2 regions of the Halomonas shantousis genome follow, and region 1 is predicted to be linked to the other one. Evidence: predicted binding sites of a transcription regulator. Region 1 holds the regulator's gene; the other holds the start of a gene.
What was found. The regulator sigma-54, encoded in region 1, starts transcription at its own class of promoters, with help from an activator protein. The targets are predictions, from matches to a motif close to TGGCACNNNNNTTGCTNT.
Positions count from the first base shown of each region.

Region 2: the regulator sigma-54 is predicted to act here: its motif matches at 2,041-2,058, upstream of ACYQ12_RS13770 (HAD-IIB family hydrolase).

Region 1 is NZ_BAAIER010000002.1:2,541,944-2,545,352, reverse strand. It holds gene rapZ (RNase adapter RapZ) at 1-294, opposite strand, end outside; gene ptsN (PTS IIA-like nitrogen regulatory protein PtsN) at 303-776, opposite strand; gene hpf (ribosome hibernation-promoting factor, HPF/YfiA family) at 786-1,094, opposite strand; gene ACYQ12_RS12260 (RNA polymerase factor sigma-54) at 1,178-2,611, opposite strand; gene lptB (LPS export ABC transporter ATP-binding protein) at 2,766-3,409, opposite strand, start outside.
Region 2 is NZ_BAAIER010000002.1:2,879,631-2,883,039, reverse strand. It holds gene dgoD (galactonate dehydratase) at 1-98, shown strand, start outside; gene ACYQ12_RS13780 (2-dehydro-3-deoxy-6-phosphogalactonate aldolase) at 280-966, shown strand; gene ACYQ12_RS13775 (2-dehydro-3-deoxygalactonokinase) at 963-1,877, shown strand; gene ACYQ12_RS13770 (HAD-IIB family hydrolase) at 2,133-3,005, shown strand; gene ACYQ12_RS13765 (glycosyltransferase family protein) at 3,009-3,409, shown strand, end outside.

The DNA.
Region 1 (3,409 bases):
TTCCAGCAGGATCTTGGAATCGGAGGTCAGATAGACGACCTGGCTATGGATGCCGCGTTCGCGGATACCTTCGAGCAAGCCGGGAAAACGCTCCAGCGACTCGGGCAAGTTGCGTGCATCGATACTTACGGCAATGTTGCTGCGTGCCGGTGGCGCGGATTGCAGCTCGCCGATCAACGCCACCAGCAGATTGGCGGGCAGGTTGTCGATCGCATAGTAGCCGAGATCCTCGAGAGCCTGCAGGGCGACGGATTTTCCTGAGCCGGAGCGGCCACTGATAATGACGAGCTGCATGGGATTTCCTAACGGCCGGTATCGGAGTGACGTATCGCATCGATGAGGATGTCGTGGAGCTCACGTTGACTTCCCGCCTGGCGCAGCTTCGTGCGGGTCGTGGCGTCGTTCATGACCCCGGCGACCTGGGCGAGCAGCGCAAGATGCGTATCGTCGGCTTCCTCCGGCACCAGCAGGACGAAGATCAAGTCCACGGGCTCGCCATCGATGGCATCGAAATCGATGGGAGTCTGCAGGCGAAGGAAGCCGGCAATCGGTGTCTTGCAGTGCGGGTTGCGTGCATGAGGGATGGCGACGCCGTTGCCGATTCCGGTACTGCCCAGTCGCTCGCGACCGATCAATCGGCTGAAGACCTCCTGACTGTCGAGACTGGGGGTATTCTGGGCGATGAAGGTGCTGAAGAATTCCAGCACCCGCTTTTTACTCCCCCCGGTGACACCGAACAGCGTGCGCTCGGGGGGTAGGATATTTTCCAATCTCATGATAGGGAGTTAGCGGGCACTGGTGCCTTGGGCACGTGCCTGAGCTTTTTCCTTGTGTTTGACCAGTTGGCGATCGAGCTTGTCGGCCAGCGCATCGATGGCCGCGTACATGTCATTATCCTGAGCTTCGGCATGCAGGTCTGCGCCGGCGACATGAAGCGTGCAGGCGGCTTGTTGTCGTTCCTTCTCGATGGAGAGCGTTACCTGGGCGAGGGTGATGCCGTCATAGTGACGCGCCAGGCGCGCGAGTTTTTCATTCATATAGTCACGCAGGGCGTCACTGACTTCAACATGATGGCCGGTGATGTTGACTTGCATGGCACGCTCCTTTTCCAACGGGTGCCATTTGATTGTAATCCTTTTTATGCTGCTGCATACCCCTTCGCTTGGGTTGGGCCACGTCAGGCGAGACGCTTGCGTTCGCTGGATGAGGGGATGCCCATCGCCTCGCGATACTTGGCGATCGTGCGGCGTGCCACCTTGATGCCGTCCTTGGCCAGCAGGTCGACGAGCTTGCTGTCGGAAAGCGGCTTGCGTGGCGGCTCATCGCCGATCAATTTCTTCAGGCGGGCGCGAATCGCGGTGCTGGAGTAGGCGTCGCCCTCCCCATCCGAGCCGCCCACATGGCTGGAAAAGAAGTACTTGAGTTCGAAGACGCCGCGAGGGGTGTGGATGAACTTCTGCGTGGTGACCCGCGAGATGGTCGACTCATGCATGTCCACGGCCTGGGCAATGTCGGCCAGTACCAGGGGCTTCATGGCCTCTTCGCCGTGAGTCAGGAAATCGAACTGGCGGGTCATGATCTCGCGACCCACGCGAAGGAGGGTGTCGTTACGACTGGACAGGCTCTTGAGCAGCCAGCGGGCTTCCTGCAGATGCTGCTTCATGAAAATGTTGTCGTCGCTCTTGTCGGCACGGCGGATCAGGGCGGCGTAATCGGGCTGGATGCGAACCCGGGGCAGCGCCTCGGGATTGAGTTCGATGCGCCAGCCATCCCGACCATGGCGAGCCACGAGATCGGGGATCACGTAAGCGCTGCTGCTGTCGTCGAAGGCCTGACCCGGCCGGGGATCGAGCGCGCGGATCATGGCGATGACCGCGTCGAGTTCGGCATCTTCCAGGCGTAGCCGTCGCTTGAGCTGTTTGCGGTCATTGCCGGCCAGCACGTCGAGGAACTGGCGTACTAGGCGCTTGGTCTGGGGCAGCAGCGGCGTGTTCTCGGGCAGGTTGCCAAGCTGCAGCAACAGGCATTCGCGAAGATCCCGTGCGCAGACACCGGTAGGGTCGAACTGCTGTATCCGCATCAGGACCTGTTCGGTATCGTCGAGCTTGAGCGCGTCGAGACCCTGCTCATGCAGCCCTTCGGTCAGCTCGTCCAGCGGCACGCTGAGATAGCCATCGCTGCCTACGGCGTCGATCAGACTCTCGGCGATCGCGCGGTCCCGTGGCGAGAAGTCGGCCATGGCCAGCTGCCAGTTCAGATGGTCCCGCAGGCTCGTACCGGCGGCATTGCGATCGAAATCGGGCCCGTCTTCACCGCTGCCCGCCGGCCCGCTGGCGGCCGGGGCCGCATCCTGGAATGTGTCCGACCATTCACTGTCCAGAGCCAGCTCATCGGGAATGTCGCTGGCCCACTCGTCTTCCGGAGCCTCGCTGACTTCCTGCTCGCCAAAGGCCTCGTCGAGTTCCAGCATGGGGTTAGCCTCGAGCGCCTGCTGGATTTCCTGACGCAGATCCAGAGTAGAGAGCTGGAGAAGCTGAATCGCCTGCTGGAGCTGGGGAGTCATGGTCAGCTGGGTGCCGACACGAAGCTGCAGCGTAGGTTTCATGGCCATGGTGATGTGGGGTCACTTGCCGTTGATAAATAACATACGTTATCTGCGTGGAGCATGACATGCAAGCGGTAAGCAACAATCATGCCACGCAGGATTGTATGGTGGTATGTCATTGACTGGCAAGCGGAAGCTTCCGGTAGTGTTCGGAACGCCGTTAAAGGCGGAATTCGTGGCCCAAATAGACGTCGCGCACCCGCTGGTTGGCCAGGATCGCTTCGGTACGACCCTCGGCGATGATGCGTCCGTCACCGACGATATAGGCGTTATCGCAGATGTCGAGGGTTTCGCGCACGTTGTGATCGGTGATCAGTACGCCGATGTCGCGGTCACGCAGCTGGCGGATGATGCCCTTGATTTCGCCCACCGAGATGGGGTCGACTCCTGCGAAAGGTTCATCGAGCAGTATGAAGGCAGGCTCGGTGGCCAGCGCGCGGGCGATTTCGACCCGACGGCGTTCGCCACCGGAGAGGCTCATGCCGGCATTGTTGCGGATGTGGCCGATGTGAAACTCTTCGAGCAGCTCTTCGAGGCGTGCCTTGCGATCGGTCTTGCCGAGCTCGGAGCGGGTCTCGAGTATCGCCATGATGTTATCGGCCACCGATAGCTTGCGGAATATCGAGGCTTCCTGAGGCAGGTAGCCGATCCCGGCCCGGGCGCGCTTGTGCATGGCGGCGCGTGAGAGATCCTGCTCGTCGATCTGCACGCTGCCCGCATCGGCGCGTACCAGGCCGACGATCATGTAGAACGAGGTGGTCTTGCCGGCCCCGTTGGGGCCGAGCAGCCCTACGATGCTGCCTT
Region 2 (3,409 bases), 340 kb from region 1:
AGATCGATGAGGCATTCGTCGAGGAACGGGCCAAGGTCGGGCACCGCTGGCGCAATCCGGTATGGACACACGAGGATGGCTCGATCGCCGAGTGGTGACCGGTGGGCGGGAGTCATCCGCGCTCGGTCATGCGGCGTTGAAAACGCCCAGGGTCACGCATTGATGCGTGCCGACACTCCGTCGCCTGGGCCGTTTTCGCCTCAGCTGGACGCCTCGGTCCGACCTTCGCTCGAAAGGCTCTGGCCGCATCGGTGAGCCTTGAAAACCTTGGAGGAAGCTATGAACGATACACGCCGTGCCGCGCTGGAAGCGGCCATGCAGGAACTGCCACTGGTAGCGATTTTACGGGGTATCCATCCGCAGGAGATCGAGGAAGTCTTCGATGCCTTGGTCGAGGCGGAGTTTCGCATGATCGAAGTGCCTCTTAACTCTCCCTTCGCCTGGCAGAGCCTGGAAAAGATCGCCAAGCGTTGCCCTGATGACGTGGTGTTCGGCGCCGGCACGGTATTGACGACCGAGGATGTCAGACGTCTTGCCGAGCTCGAGGCACCGCTGATGGTCACACCCAATACCGACCCCGAGGTGATCCGCGCCGGTGTCGAGCATGGCCTGGCGCCGCTGGTCGGCTGCATGACGCCGAGTGAGGCGTTCGCGGCGGCCAAGGCCGGCGCTCGGGGCCTCAAGCTGTTTCCAGCGGCCAGGATGGGATGCGGTTACTACAAGGATCTGCGTGCCGTGTTGCCTGCCGACCTGCCGGTGCTGGCCGTGGGCGGGGTCAACAAGGACAACATGAGCGAGTGGCATAGTGTCGGTATCGGCGGTTTCGGCTTCGGCAGCAACCTCTACATGCCGGGACACGCCTCCGCCGAGATAGGCGGGATCGCCCGCGAGCTGGTGGCCGAATGGCGTCGGCTACAGGAGCTGGCCACCCTGTCGACGCACTTCGAGCACGAGGGCGATCAATGAGTGCGGGCTCGGCGCAGCGGTTGATCGCCATTGACTGGGGAACCAGCAACTTTCGCGCCTTTCTGGTCGATACGCAGAGCGGAGAATGTCTCGACAGTCGCCGCTCGGATGCCGGCCTGCGTTCCCTGTCCACCGCAGAGTTTCCCCACTACTGCGAAGCGCAGGTGGGCGATTGGCGCGCCAATGGCGAGGTCCCGGTCTACCTGGCGGGGATGGTCGGCTCCAAGCGCGGCTGGTCGGAGGCACCGCAGCTTGATCTTCCGGTCACCGCGGCGGATCTGGCGGCGCATATCGTGCCGGCCCCGGGGCTGGCCAATGCCTGGATCGTTCCGGGGGTGAAGGTCGTCACGCCGGAGCATGTCGACGTCATGCGCGGCGAGGAGATTCAGGCGTTCGGTGCGCTGACGCTGGCCGATGTCAGCGAGGCTGATTGCTGTCTGCCGGGAACGCACAGCAAGTGGGCGCGGCTCGAGAAGAGTCGTCTGGTCGACTTCACCACGGTGATGACCGGGGAGCTGTATCACGCCGTGCGTTTTCATACGCTGCCGGGTGAGCCGGCTCGCCCGGATGCGCCGTTCGATGAAGCGGCCTTCTGTCAGGGCCTGGCGCGGGCAGGCTGCCCCGGCGGGATGCTGCATGCGCTGTTCGAGGCGCGCAGCCGCCATCTGTATGCCGGGCTGGCCGCTGAACAGGTCGGCAGTTTCCTGTCAGGCGTGGTCATCGGCGAGGAGGTACGCGCCATGCGCGAGGCGCGTCCGGCCCTGACATCGGTGATACTGGTCGGTGCCGAAAGTCTGCGGGTTCCCTACACCCTGGCACTGGAGGCCGCAGGCTTGGCGGTGACCTATTTCGACAGCGATGCTGCCACCCTGGCCGGCTTGCAGACTGTCGCTCGCCACTCTCGAACGTGACGTCAGGGCTTTTGAACGTGACATCAGGGCTTCGGCCTGGCGAATATCCCCGCACCGTATTGCATCGAAATGGTGCGGGACTTGGTCCCCATGCCAATGCGACCTGGGTGAGATGCCCCCTGGCGGCGTGCCTGTAACCCGCCAACCGGTTCAGGCATGGAAATGGCATGGTACGTGCTACCTTCCCTGTATGAGGCGCCCGTTTCGGGCGGGTGCAATGCATACAGATGGGGCAAGCCCAATGAAGGTGACACGATGATGCAACTGTCCCAGCACAAGGCCGCACTGCTGGTCTTCACCGATCTCGATGGCTCCCTGCTGGACCACGATACCTACGACTGGCAGCCGGCGGCCCCCTGGCTTGAGCGCCTGGCGGCCGAGCAGATTCCCGTCATTCCCACCACCAGCAAGACCAGCGCCGAACTGCTCACCCTGCGCGAGGAGCTGGGCCTTACCGCATGTCCCTTCATTGCCGAAAATGGCGCCGTCATCGGTCTGCCGCCTGCCTGGCAGCATGCCCGGCTGGACCGCGATCCCGCCGCACCGGACGGTATGACGATCAAGATGCCGGGGGTGGACGTCGCCTTCATCCGCCAACGCTTGCGGGTCCTGCGGGAGCGGCTGGGACTGCGTTTTCGCGGCATGGGCGAGATGTCGCTTGATGAGGTCATGGCGCTGACAGGATTGCCAGGCGATCGCGCGGAGTTGGCCATCCAGCGGGAGGGAAGCGAACCGCTGATCTGGGAGGGAGACGAGGAGAGCCTGGCATCCTTTCACCGCATCCTGGAAGCCGACGACCTGCGCCTGACGCAGGGCGGACGCTTCTGGCATGTCATGGGCGCGGTCGACAAGGGGCAGGCGGTACACTGGCTGATGGAGCGTTTCACGGCGTTGCGTGGTCATGTCCCCATGACGTTGGGGCTGGGGGATGGCCCCAACGATATCCCCTTGCTGGAGGCCGTGGATCGTGCGGTACTGATTCGAGGTCGTCACGACCATCCGATGTCGCTGGGCAAGCCGGACAGCGTGTACCGTACCCGGGAACGGGGACCTGTTGGCTGGGCCGAGGGTGTGTCCTACTGGTGGGAGAGGGAATTCGCGGCTGTGATGACATCCAAGGGAGCCTGAGCCATGAGCGACTTTTATCAGAACGGAATCGTTACCGATTTTCACAACCTGACTCGACGGCCGGTGGAGGCGTTGGAGGCCGATCTGGTCCGCTTTGCCAAACGCCGTCCCATGGGCCTGATCCTGCCGTCACTGTTTTCCGAGCTGGAGGGGCCAGCGCTGGCGCATATCGTCGATGAGCTGGCCAGGGTGCCCTATCTCTCCGAAATCGTCATCGGCCTGGACCGCGCCGACCGCGAGCAGTTTCTCTACGCGCGCGAGTTTTTCTCACGCCTGCCTCAGCATCATCGCATTCTGTGGAACGACGGCCCGCGCCTCAAGGCGCTGGATGCCGAGCTCGAGGACATGGGGATTTCGCCTCACGAGCCCGGCAAGGGGCGTAATGTCTGGTACTGCAGCGGCTA